Regions from separate parts of the Sinorhizobium sp. NFACC03 genome, predicted to be linked through region 4. Evidence: predicted binding sites of a transcription regulator. Region 4 holds the regulator's gene; each other region holds the start of a gene.
What was found. Region 4 encodes LexA, which represses DNA repair genes until DNA is damaged. Its sites were predicted from a motif close to TGTTCNNNNTGTGTTCNG; they were not measured.
Positions count from the first base shown of each region.

Region 1 (3,107 bases), on a different contig from region 4:
TCCGGCATGCTCCCCCCAGAATTTCTTTCCGCCTCCAACCGCCTCACGATCGATCTCGGTGCGCTTGCCGACAATTGGCGGACGATGAATGCCCGCTCCGGCAAGGCGCGGGCGGCAGCGGTCCTGAAAGCGGACGCCTATGGCCTCGGCATCGATGATGCAGCCCCTGCCCTCTATGCCGCCGGTGCGCGCGACTTCTTCGTCGCCAATGCCGAGGAAGGTGCGGAACTGCGCCCCCTCGTTCCGGAGGGCCGCATCTACATTCTCGCGGGCATGTGGCCGGGCAACGAAGAGCTCTTCTTCGACAATGACCTGGTGCCGATCATCAATTCCGACGAGCAGCTTGCGGTGTTCATGGCGGCTCTTTCCGAGCGCGGCGACCACCCCTGCGTGCTGCATATAGATACCGGCATGAACCGGTTGGGCCTCTCGGTCGAGGCCGCCGTGGCGCTTGCCAATGACCCGGCGCGACCCGCAAGCTTCTCGCCAGTCCTGATCATGAGCCACCTCGCCTGTGCCGACGAACCGCAGCACCCGTTGAACGCCTACCAGCTCGGGCGCTTCCGCGAAGCGATAGCTGCCTATGAGGGTGTCGATGCAAGCCTTGCCAATTCCGGCGGTGTGTTCCTGGGCGCCGACTATCACTTCGAGCTCACCCGGCCGGGCATTGCCGTCTATGGCGGCGAGGCGGTCAACGATGCCATCAACCCGATGACCCCGGTGGTAACCGCCGAAGCCAGGATCATCCAGATCCGCGAGGTCGCGGCCGGAGGCACGGCGAGCTACGGCGCCTCCGCCCGCTTCGACAGGGACAGCCGCATCGCCACCGTCGCTGTCGGATACGCCGACGGCTACCATCGTTCGGTGTCCGGCGGCGGCGTGACTCTACGGCAGGCAACGCCATCAGGTGCATTCGGCTTCCTGCACGGCAAGCGCGTGCCGCATGTGGGGCGCGTCACCATGGACCTCAGCCTGTTCGACGTCACCGACCTGCCGGCCGGTGCAGCGCGGCCGGGCGATTACATCGAGCTTTTCGGCCGAAACATCGCCATTGACGACGTGGCGCGCGCCGGCGGAACCATCGGCTACGAGCTGCTGACCAGCCTCGGGCATCGTTACGTCAGGAACTATGTCGGCGCCGTCTGACGTGGCTTTCCCGTGAATTCCTTGCAGCCCTCGCTAAATTCACCTTTTGTTCCGCGATCCGCGGCATTATGTGACGACAAAGATGATTCTCCTGTCGTCGGCGGCATCGCCTCGCATGTGTGCCGGCGGCTCCCAGATTTCGAAAGTCCGATCCTGATGGCGAAAGCCCGTACCCAATTCATCTGCCAGAACTGCGGCACCGTCCACACCCGCTGGGCGGGCAAATGCGAAGGCTGCGGCGAGTGGAACACGATCATCGAAGACGATCCGACAGCGGGCATCGGCGGCGGTCCGACGCGCGCGCCGAAGAAGGGCCGCCCGGTGGCGCTCACCACGCTTTCCGGCGAGATCGAGGACGCGCCGCGTATCCAGACCGGGATTTCGGAATTGGATCGGGTGACTGGCGGCGGCTTCGTGCGCGGCTCCGCGCTGCTCGTCGGCGGCGATCCCGGCATCGGCAAATCGACGGTGCTGATGCAGGCGGCCGCCGCACTTTCGCGCCGCAAGCACCGCGTCATCTATGTCTCCGGTGAAGAGGCCGTTGCTCAGGTGCGTCTGCGCGCCCAGCGCCTGGGTGCTGCCGATAGCGACGTGCTGCTTGCCGCAGAGACCAATGTCGAGGACATCCTCGCTACGCTTTCGGAAGGCAAGCGCCCCGATTTGGTGATCATCGACTCGATCCAGACGCTCTGGAGCGACATCGTCGATTCGGCGCCCGGCACCGTCACCCAGGTGCGCACCGGGGTGCAGGCGATGATCCGCTTCGCCAAACAGACGGGCACCGCCGTCGTGCTCGTCGGTCACGTCACCAAGGAGGGCCAGATTGCCGGCCCGCGCGTTGTCGAACACATGGTCGATGCGGTGCTTTACTTCGAAGGCGACCGCGGCCACCACTACCGCATCCTGCGCACCGTCAAGAACCGCTTCGGCCCGACGGACGAGATCGGCGTCTTCGAAATGTCTGACAAGGGTTTGCGGGAGGTCGCCAACCCGTCGGAACTGTTCCTCGGCGAACGCAACGAGAAATCGCCGGGTGCGGCAGTCTTTGCCGGCATGGAAGGCACCCGCCCCATTCTTGTCGAAGTGCAGGCGCTCGTCGCGCCGACCTCGCTCGGTACGCCGCGGCGCGCTATCGTCGGTTGGGACTCGGCCCGCCTATCGATGATCCTCGCTGTGCTCGAAGCCCATTGCGGCGTACGCCTCGGCCAGCACGACGTTTATCTCAATATCGCCGGCGGTTACCGCATTTCCGAGCCGGCCGCCGATCTAGCTGTGGCTTCCGCACTGGTTTCATCGCTTGCCGGGCTTGCCCTTCCGGCGGATTGCGTCTATTTCGGCGAAGTCAGCTTGTCGGGCGCCATCCGGCCGGTTGCGCATACCGCACAACGCCTTAAGGAAGCCGAGAAACTCGGGTTCTCGCAGGCGGTCCTGCCGTCCGCGTCCACCGAATTGCCGAAAAACGGCAATGGCCGATGGAGCGAAATGGAAAGCCTGCCGGATCTGGTGGCGCGCATCGCGGGATCGCGAAACGCGCTGAGACCGGTGGAGGACGAAGATTGAAGATGCGGGTGTCGCAGACCGTCCACTACTGCATAATTCCTTAGATCAGGATCGATTTAAGGACAAAATTATGCAGCAGGTCTGGGCGCTACAGCGACCTTTGCGCGCCCGAAAGGACGCGCGGCGCTGTAGGGGCCGCGAAGAGGCTGAAGATGCCCTGAACGTCAAGCAGGGCCGATGGCGGATAGGCTTGAGGAGACCCGGACGAACCGGGTCCGGAGTAAGGACAAAATGCCCATTACAATTCTCGACGGTATCGTTCTCGGCGTCGCCCTGTTTTCCGCAATCCTGGCCATGGTTCGAGGCTTCTCGCGCGAGGTGCTCTCGGTCGCGAGCTGGGTGGGTGCGGCCGCGGCCGCCTATTTCCTCTACCCGCAGCTTCTGCCCTACGCCAAGCAGTA
Region 1 is NZ_FMXF01000001.1:807,203-810,309, reverse strand. It holds gene alr (alanine racemase) at 7-1,146, shown strand; gene radA (DNA repair protein RadA) at 1,303-2,706, shown strand; gene BLU35_RS03925 (CvpA family protein) at 2,938-3,107, shown strand, end outside.
Region 1: radA (DNA repair protein RadA) is a predicted target of LexA. The motif match lies at 1,183-1,200, and genes of this name have one in related genera.

Region 2 (3,107 bases), on a different contig from region 4:
GCTATCAGTCCTGCGCCGAAGGCATCGCCAAGGTCGAGGCCGATCTCGGCCCGGTCGAAGTGCTGGTCAACAATGCGGGCATCACCCGCGACGCGATGTTCCACAAGATGACGCCCGAGCAATGGGGCGAGGTGGTCGGCACCAACCTCACCGGTCTCTTCAACATGACGCATCCGATCTGGTCCGCCATGCGCGACCGCGGTTTCGGCCGCGTCATCAACATCTCGTCGATCAACGGCCAGAAGGGCCAGATGGGCCAGGCCAACTATTCGGCGGCCAAAGCCGGTGATCTCGGCTTCACCAAGGCGCTTGCCCAGGAAGGTGCGGCGAAGGGGATCACGGTCAACGCCATCTGCCCGGGTTATATCGGCACGGAAATGGTGCGGGCGGTGCCGGAGAAAGTGCTGAACGAGCGGATCATCCCGCAGATCCCGGTTGGCCGCCTCGGCGAGCCGGAAGAAATCGCCCGCTGCGTTGTGTTCCTGGCCTCCGACGACGCCGGCTTCATCACCGGCTCGACGATTTCGGCGAATGGCGGACAGTTCTTCGTCTGACCTTTTGATCTCATCATTGCTTTGAACGGCGCCCTTCGGGGCGCCGTCTTTGTGTAGGGCGGAGAGAAGAGACGCCTGTTGCCCCGGCATTTGAATCCCGAAATCGCGCACGTGAATCTGCTGCCGGCGCGCGGCGCAGACACTATATCTTGTGGAGAACAAAAGCGGAATGATGCCCGTACCACGAGTCGCCATCGGATCCTCCCGTATTGGTCGAGGGTGCTCGGTGCGATTCTCATTCTCTCTCCCCAGCGAATCTCCGATGAATTTCGTTAAAAATTTTCTAGGCTTTCCAGAGTCTTGGATTCGGAATCCTTTGACCTGTCTGGCAATGGGACAGCCAGGATTGAGGCGAGTCGTGGGCTCTAACACACGCGCGCGGCGTCAGATTCAGCATGTGGTGCAACGTTTGGTGTTGAAATCTATATGTAGTCGTGAACATACAGTGAATCGCGATGAGTCTTCGATTCGTCGCCGATTCGTTCCATGGCTGTTCCCGTTCTCGATTGCGCCAACCACAACAGGTGGTGCAATGGGCTGAGAGACGCCGAACGATGGTTTTAGTTGTCGGCGCCCCTTGCGTTTGGCTCGGTGCGTGGGCATGTGTTTGCCGCCAGCGTGAAAAGACGCTGTCGTAATTTCTGAATGCCCGGGATCGATGACGTGTCCGTTCACCCCATGATCCTGAGCGGCCGCGGCGTAACCGCGGTGCTCGGGCCAACCAATACCGGCAAGACGCACTACGCGATCGAGCGCATGATCGCGCATGACAGCGGCGTCATAGGCCTGCCGCTGCGCCTCCTGGCGCGCGAGGTCTATACGCGCCTGGTCGAAAGGGTCGGCCATCACAATGTCGCGCTGATCACTGGCGAGGAGAAGATTACTCCGCATCGCGCCCGCTATTCGGTCTGCACCGTCGAAGCGATGCCGAGGGAGACGACCGCGTCCTTCGTGGCGATCGACGAAGTGCAGCTTGCAGGCGATCTCGAGCGCGGTCACATCTTCACCGACCGGATCCTGCATCTGAGGGGGCGTGGCGAGACGCTGCTTCTGGGGGCTGCAACGATGCGGCCGATCCTGGAGCACCTCCTGCCCGGCATTACCGTCGTCGAGCGGCCGCGCATGTCGCAACTGCTCTATGCCGGTTCGAAGAAAATCACCCGCCTGCCGCATCGCTCGGCGATCGTCGCCTTCTCGGCCGACGAAGTCTATGCGATCGCCGAACTGATCCGTCGCCAGCGCGGCGGCGCCGCCGTCGTGCTCGGCGCGCTTTCGCCGCGCACGCGCAATGCGCAGGTGGCGCTCTATCAGGAAGGCGACGTCGAATACATGGTGGCGACCGACGCGATCGGCATGGGTCTCAACCTCGACGTCGATCACGTCGCCTTCGCGCAGGACCGCAAGTTCGACGGCTACCAGTTTCGCAACCTGAACCCGGCGGAACTGGCGCAGGTCGCCGGGCGCGCCGGGCGACATCTGCGTGACGGAACGTTCGGCGTCACGGGTCGCGTCGATCCTTTCGACAACGAGCTCGTTCATCGCATCGAGTCGCACGAGTTCGATGCGGTCAAGGTGCTGCAATGGCGCTCGAAGGCGTTCGACTATTCCTCGCTTACCGCCTTGAAGAAGAGCCTCGATGCCGCGCCGAAAGTTCCCGGCCTTGCCCGGGCGCTACCTGCGGTAGACCAGCAGGCGTTCGAGCATCTGGCCCGCTACCCGGAGGTCGTCGACATTACGACCAATGCCGAGCGCGTCGAAAAACTATGGGAAGCCTGCGCGCTGCCGGACTATCGGCGCATCACGCCCGCCCAGCACGCCGATCTGATCTCGACGATCTACGCGGATCTCGTTCGCCGGGGTACGGTGAACGAGGACTTCATGGCCGAACAGGTCAGGCGTGCCGATCACACCGACGGTGAGATCGACACACTTTCGGCGCGAATCGCGCAGATCAGAACCTGGACCTATGTGTCGAACCGGCCGGGATGGCTGGCCGATCCGACACACTGGCAAGAAAAGACGCGGGAAATTGAAGATCGATTATCCGACGCACTACATGAACGGTTGACGAAACGCTTTGTTGATCGCAGGACATCTGTGCTCATGAAGCGCCTGAGAGAGAATGCTATGCTGGAAGCTGAAATCAGTGTGAATGGTGATGTCTTCGTCGAAGGACACCACGTAGGACAACTAACCGGTTTCCGGTTTACGCTGGCGACCGGCGGCGACGGCCCGGATGCCAAGGCCGTGCAGGGCGCTGCCCAGAAGGCGCTGGCGCTCGAGTTCGAGGCGCGGGCCGCACGTCTGCACGCCTCGGGCAACAACGACCTGGCGCTTTCGTCGGATGGTCTCGTGCGCTGGCTCGGCGATCCCGTCGCCCGTCTGGCAGCGAGCGACCATGTCATGCGTCCGCGCGTCATCCTGCTTGCCGACGATCAGCTGCAGGCGAACGCCCGCGAGCATGTCGTGGCGCGCATCGAGCGTTTCGTGAACCATCACATCGGTACGGTGCTGAAGCCGCTCGACGATATCTCGCGCGCTGAAGACCTCGAA
Region 2 is NZ_FMXF01000009.1:4,834-7,940, reverse strand. It holds gene BLU35_RS13800 (beta-ketoacyl-ACP reductase) at 1-554, shown strand, start outside; gene BLU35_RS13795 (helicase-related protein) at 1,233-3,107, shown strand, end outside.
Region 2: BLU35_RS13795 (helicase-related protein) is a predicted target of LexA. The motif match lies at 1,035-1,052, and genes of this name have one in related genera.

Region 3 (3,107 bases), on a different contig from region 4:
GCTATCCTGCAACCGCCGGCCGCTTTTTCGAGCGGTTTCGCCGTCTGGTTTTCAAGTTTCTTGAAGGAGAGCAAGATCGATGTGCGATGCCTGTGTGATGGAAACGGTGAAGGCGCGCATGCTGTCGCGCCGCAGCTTCTTCAAAGCCGCTGCAGTTGGAACCGCCAGCCTCGCCGCCGCGAGCGTCGGTGCAGCACCCCCGGCATTGGCTCAGGGACATAGTAGCGTCACGGACTTGACCCACGAACTGCACGAGGATTTCCCGACCTTCTTCGGCCAGCAGCAGTTCTTCCGCGAGCAAAAGTTCAGCTACGCCAAAGAAAAGTTCAATCTGTTCGAACTGCGCATAAACGAACACACCGGCACCCATGTCGATGCGCCCCTGCACTTCTCCGCCGATGGCCTGTCGGTCGCCGAGCTGCCGGTGGAAAAGCTCGTCGTGCCGCTCTGCATCGTCGATATCCGCGAGAAGGCAACGGCCGACGCCGATGCGCAGGTGACGCCCGACGACCTCAAGGCCTGGGTCGCCGCCAATGGCGAGATCCCGGAAAACGCCTGCGTCGCCATGCTTTCGGGCTGGGGCGCGCATATGGGCACGGAGAAATTCCGCAATGCCGATGGCGGCGGCAAGTTGCACTTCCCCGGCTTTCACGCCGAGGCGGCGAAGTATCTCATCGAGGAAAGCAAGGCCGCCGGCATTGCCGTCGACACACTTTCGCTCGACCATGGCCCCTCACCGGATTTCGCCACGCATTATGCCTGGCTGCCCGCGGGCCGCTGGGGGCTGGAGGCCGCCGCCAATCTCGACAAGCTGCCGGCCAAAGGCGCGACGCTCATTCTCGGCGCGCCGAAGCATCGCGGCGGCACCGGCGGCCCGGCGCGCGTCTTCGCCCTTGCTTGATCCATACTCTTCAATCCGGCGGCGCAGGGCCGCCGGCAACACCATGCAGGAGAGCCCATGAGCACCGTTACGCCGCCGAAGAACCCGGAAGCCGACCCGCGCGTCAAAGCCGTGTTCGACGATATCCGCGCCACGCGCAAATCCGATTTCATCAACAATATGTGGCTGTGGCTCGCCTTCGACCCGGGCCTGCTGGAGCAGACCTGGGGCGACGTCAAGGCGGTGATGGCAACGCCTTCTGCGCTCGATCCGCTGGTGAAAGAGATGCTCTATATCGCCGTGTCCGTCACCAATGGCTGCGGCTACTGCGCCCATTCCCATACGGCCGCGGCAAGGGCGAAGGGCCTGAGCGATGCCGAGCATGCGGACCTCTTGCGGGTGATCTCGCTCGCCGCCCGCACCAACCAGCTTGCCACAGCGCTGCAGGTCCCGGTCGATACCGTCTTTGATAAGACGGCGGGATAAAGCATACCGCGCAAAAGTGCGCAGCGGTTTTGCGATACGACATGCGACAAATCAAAACGTGCGACCAAGAATAAGCGGTCTCGAAATCGCCTGTCTTTCCACAGGCTTGGTGCGGCTGGCGCAGAAAACGGAATAAAAGAAGAACATCCTTTCTGGCCTTTCCCCCCCGAATCACTACATTGAGCCGCATGATGAGTGGTTTCGACGACATTCCTTTCTTCGATGAGGAGCCGGCGCCGCGCAAGCAGCCGCCAGCCCCCGGAGGTATCCCCGCCGCCGGCGGTATTGCCGCGCGCGCCATGGCTGCGCGCGATCGCGCCCAGCCGCGCCCGGATTATCTCTCCGGCCTCAACCCGGAACAGGCCGAGGCGGTCGAAACGCTTGACGGTCCCGTGCTTGTGCTTGCCGGCGCCGGCACCGGCAAGACCCGCGTGCTGACGACCCGCATCGCCCACATCCTTTCGACCAACCGCGCCTTCCCTTCGCAAATCCTTGCGGTGACCTTCACCAACAAGGCGGCGCGCGAGATGAAGGAGCGCATCGGCGTGCTCGTCGGCCATGCGGTCGAAGGCATGCCCTGGCTCGGCACCTTCCACTCGATCGGCGTCAAGCTGCTCCGTCGCCATGCCGAGCTCGTCGGCCTGCGCTCCGATTTCACCATTCTCGACACCGATGACGTGGTGCGGCTGATCAAGCAGCTCATCCAGGCCGAAGGCATCGACGACAAGCGCTGGCCGGCCAAGCAGTTCGCCGGCATGATCGACGGCTGGAAGAACAAGGGCCTCGATCCCGCGCAGATCCCTGAGGGTGACGCCCGCGCCTTTGCCAACGGCAAGGGCCGCGAACTCTACGCCGCCTACCAGAACCGGCTGCTGACACTGAACGCCTGCGACTTCGGCGATCTGCTCCTGCACCCGATCCGCATTTTCCGTAACCATGCGGACGTGCTGAAGGATTATCACGACAAGTTCCGCTACATCCTCGTCGACGAGTACCAGGATACCAACACGGCGCAGTACATGTGGCTGCGGCTCTTGGCCCAGCGGCCGAAGGGCGTTCCGCAGAATGTCTGCTGCGTCGGCGACGACGACCAGTCGATCTATGGTTGGCGCGGCGCGGAAGTGGACAACATCCTGCGCTTCGAGAAGGATTTCCCGGGCGCCAAGGTCATCAAGCTCGAGCGCAACTATCGCTCGACGGAGCACATCCTCGGTGCCGCCGGCCACCTGATCGCCCACAATGAGGGCCGTCTCGGCAAGACGCTCTTTACCGACCGCACCGATCCGGATGATGAGAAGGTGCAGGTGCACGCCGCCTGGGATTCCGAAGAGGAGGCCCGCGCCGTCGGCGAGGAAATCGAACAGCTGCAGCGCAAGAGCCACAAGCTCAACGACATGGCGATCCTGGTGCGCGCATCGTTCCAGATGCGCGAGTTCGAAGACCGCTTCGTCACGCTTGGCCTCAACTACCGCGTCATCGGCGGCCCGCGCTTCTACGAGCGCCTCGAAATCCGCGATGCGATGGCCTATTTCCGCCTCGTCTGCCAGCCGGCCGACGACCTCGCCTTCGAGCGCATCGTCAACACGCCGAAGCGTGGCCTCGGTGACACCACCGTGCGCACCCTGCACGACTATGCCCGCGCTCGCGATATCCCGATGCTGGCTGCCGCCAGTGACATCATCGAGACCGACGAGTTGAAGCCGAGGGCGCGGAAAGCCCTCTTCGACGTCGTCACCGATTT
Region 3 is NZ_FMXF01000011.1:114,416-117,522, forward strand. It holds gene BLU35_RS16020 (cyclase family protein) at 80-901, shown strand; gene BLU35_RS16025 (carboxymuconolactone decarboxylase family protein) at 959-1,366, shown strand; gene BLU35_RS16030 (ATP-dependent helicase) at 1,555-3,107, shown strand, end outside.
Region 3: BLU35_RS16030 (ATP-dependent helicase) is a predicted target of LexA. The motif match lies at 1,495-1,512, and genes of this name have one in related genera.

Region 4 (3,107 bases):
GAACGTTCGCGCGGCTTCTACGCCAAGCAGCGCCTGCGCGAATTGTTGAATGCGGGTGACTTCAGGCTGGAAACGGCGGGCGGTCGTCAGGATGCCAAGGCCGGCGAAAAGCTGCGGCTGGTTACGCGGGGCGACCAGTCCATCGGGCGCGTGCTCGTATCCGAGGGGCTGGTACGGCCGTGGACAGGACACGCGACGCCCTGGTGCTGACGTCAAAAATTGCAGGAACCCAATGCCTTCAACGGAAGGCATTGCCGCAGCACTCTTTAATAGCGTGGAGATTTTTTGGAGGCCTCGCCCGGAATTGAACCGGGGTACAAGGATTTGCAGTCCTCTGCGTCACCACTCCGCCACGAGGCCTCACAGCTCGGATAACCGAGCGTTGGCGCGGATTTAGAATGATTGCAGAAAATCCGCAAGAGGCATTTTCCGAAAAACACAATGCGAATTTGTGGTTTGTGTGCTTTCCACAGGTAGAAGGTTTGGCAATGTCGACCGCTCGGGGGAGCGGGTAGCGATACTTCAAGCAGGGGTGGAAACGACTGCTTTCCTCTGCTTGCTTCGGGTTGCGACGCCCAGGAAGCGTTCGCTCAGGCGTGCCACACGCCCGCGCAAGCCACGTCCATTAGCTATCCGTTGGATCTTATCGCTTCGGTGAAATCGGTAGAGGGGGAACGATGACTCCGCTGACATCAGCCGCATCGGTAGCGTCCGTCATCATCAAAACGGAGGCAATGGCATATATGAAGACGAAACTTGTCCTGACGGCCTTGGCCCTCATCGCTGCGACCACATTTGAGGCGCAGGCAGAGGATCTGGTTTTCAAGCTGAAGAACAACACGGGCGCAGTGCTGACGAACTTCTATACGTCGCCTGTGGGCGTCAACGAGTGGGAAGACGATGTTTTCGGCCGGCAGGTGCTGAACCCAGGGGAAGACATGGAGATCACTATCGCCGACGGCCGGGAGGTCTGCAAGTACGACATGCGCTTCGAGTTCGAAGAAGGCTCCGGCCTCGATACGACCGAAGACATGCAGGACCTCTGCGAGCTCGGCGAGTACACCATCCACGAGTAAGAGGCGTGCCTTCAGGTCGCCTTCAATAAACAGAGCCTCGCAGCCGCAAGCGGTGGCGAGGCTCGGTCGGATGCCTGGTTTCCCTCGGAATCAGTGGTAGCGGCGGATCAGCCCGACGAGCTTGCCCTGGATCTTCACCCGATCGGGCCCAAAAATCCTTGTTTCGTAGGCAGGGTTCGCGGCTTCGAGCGCGATCGATGCGCCCTTGCGCCGGAAGCGCTTCAGCGTCGCTTCCTCATCATCCACGAGCGCCACGATGATATCGCCGGGATTGGCCGTATTGCCATTGCGGATGATCACGGTGTCGCCGTCGAAGATGCCGGCTTCGATCATCGAATCGCCCTTGACTTCGAGAGCGTAGTGTTCGCCGTTGCCGATCATGTCGAGCGGAACGGTAATGTCGTGCGTGTTGTTCTGGATGGCCGAGATCGGCACACCGGCAGCGATGCGGCCCATGACCGGCACGGAAACCGATGTGTTGTCGGCCACGGGCGCGGGCTTCGGCGGTGCGGCAGGAGCGGCCACTGGCGGCTTGCCGAGGCTGCCCTCGATCACGCTGGGCGAGAAGCCGCGGCGGGGCTGCTGCTGGCTGGATGCGTAAGCCTCCGGAAGCTTGATGACCTCGAGCGCGCGAGCCCGGTTCGGCAGACGGCGAATGAACCCGCGTTCTTCGAGTGCCGTGATCAGGCGGTGAATGCCGGACTTCGACGCCAGGTCGAGCGCATCCTTCATTTCATCGAAAGATGGTGGGACGCCCGACTCCTTCATGCGTTCGTGAATGAAGAGAAGCAATTCCTGTTGCTTGCGGGTCAGCATGGCACGTCGCTCCCAGAGGCGTGAAACAAATCAAGAACAGACACTATCTGTTCCATATGTGTTCCGCAAGTGCCTAAAATTCCGTGAACTCAGACAATTGGCGCGTCTGTGCGTGTCGATTGGTCACTTTTACGGGAGCAGAGCGGCTTGGGCGATGATCGTGCCCAAACGGAGGGCGGCGGCGTAGCGCATTACGCGACGGCACGGCGATTCGAACGAATCGCGAGCGTTTTTGTGCAAAGAGGCTAGGCCGGCTGCGTGGCGGCGCACGCGTCTTCGAATTCCTTCACCGTCTCGGCGCTGTTGTCTTCTGGAAGTACGGCATCCGCCGCATCGGTCGCGACCGGCCTGTCGCCATCATAGACGAACGACTGGATGTAGAACGCGATCGCACCCTTCCACACCTTGCGTCCATCGATCTGATGGCATGGCACGGCGCTCTCGAAATCGGTCTGAAGTTCGTCCACCGTGGCGGCGCTGAGCTTGACGTCAGGCATATTAGGCGATGCGACTATCGAAGCGAGAAGCAGGGCGGCAAGCACGGTGATCGTCCACTTTGATGCAAGGGTGGGACTACGGGGCGGTTAACGATGTGAACCGCGCTTTCGTTCCGAAGTCCAGCAAGCTTGGCGATCACTGTCATGTGTTCAACAGCTCTTTGGGTGCAGGCTGTGGCCGTTTTGCGCCAGGGGCACGCAGCGGCGAAGCCGCCTCAGCCTGGCGCGCCGTCCTTGCCGCAATCGCATGGGTTGCGCCAAGTCGCGGCCTCGCTACGGGCGTGCACAAATCCGTGTTGTGAAGATGTCGCACGTCTCGACAGGTAGTAAAAAAACGATAACTTTGCGGGAAAAATGGGGTGATTGCATGCGTAGATTGTCGTTGGCGGTTCTCTGTCTGTTGGTGGCGGCGGGAGCGGCCTCTGCTGAAGAAGGGCGTTCGAATATCTGGAAGGAGGTCAATGCTTGGACGGTGGGCTCCGATCCGTCCTTGGGCGGCTCGTGCTATGCGGCGACGAGCTACGACGGCGGAATGATCCTTCGAATCGGCTTCTATCCGAGAGGATCGGCGAACCTGGCGTTTCTTTCGATTGGCAATGCCGACTGGAAATCGATCGAGCCGCAGCGGGCCTTGCAGCTCGACCGTGGCCGCCAGTGGCCGGCTGTCGCGTTCGGCGTGGACCTCACAGGCTCGAAGGCTCTGGTCGTCAACTTCTCC
Region 4 is NZ_FMXF01000002.1:301,337-304,443, forward strand. It holds gene BLU35_RS06845 (thermonuclease family protein) at 1-210, shown strand, start outside; tRNA gene BLU35_RS06850 (tRNA-Cys) at 287-360, opposite strand; gene BLU35_RS06855 (hypothetical protein) at 744-1,076, shown strand; gene lexA (transcriptional repressor LexA) at 1,167-1,892, opposite strand; gene BLU35_RS06865 (hypothetical protein) at 2,138-2,434, opposite strand; gene BLU35_RS06870 (hypothetical protein) at 2,766-3,107, shown strand, end outside.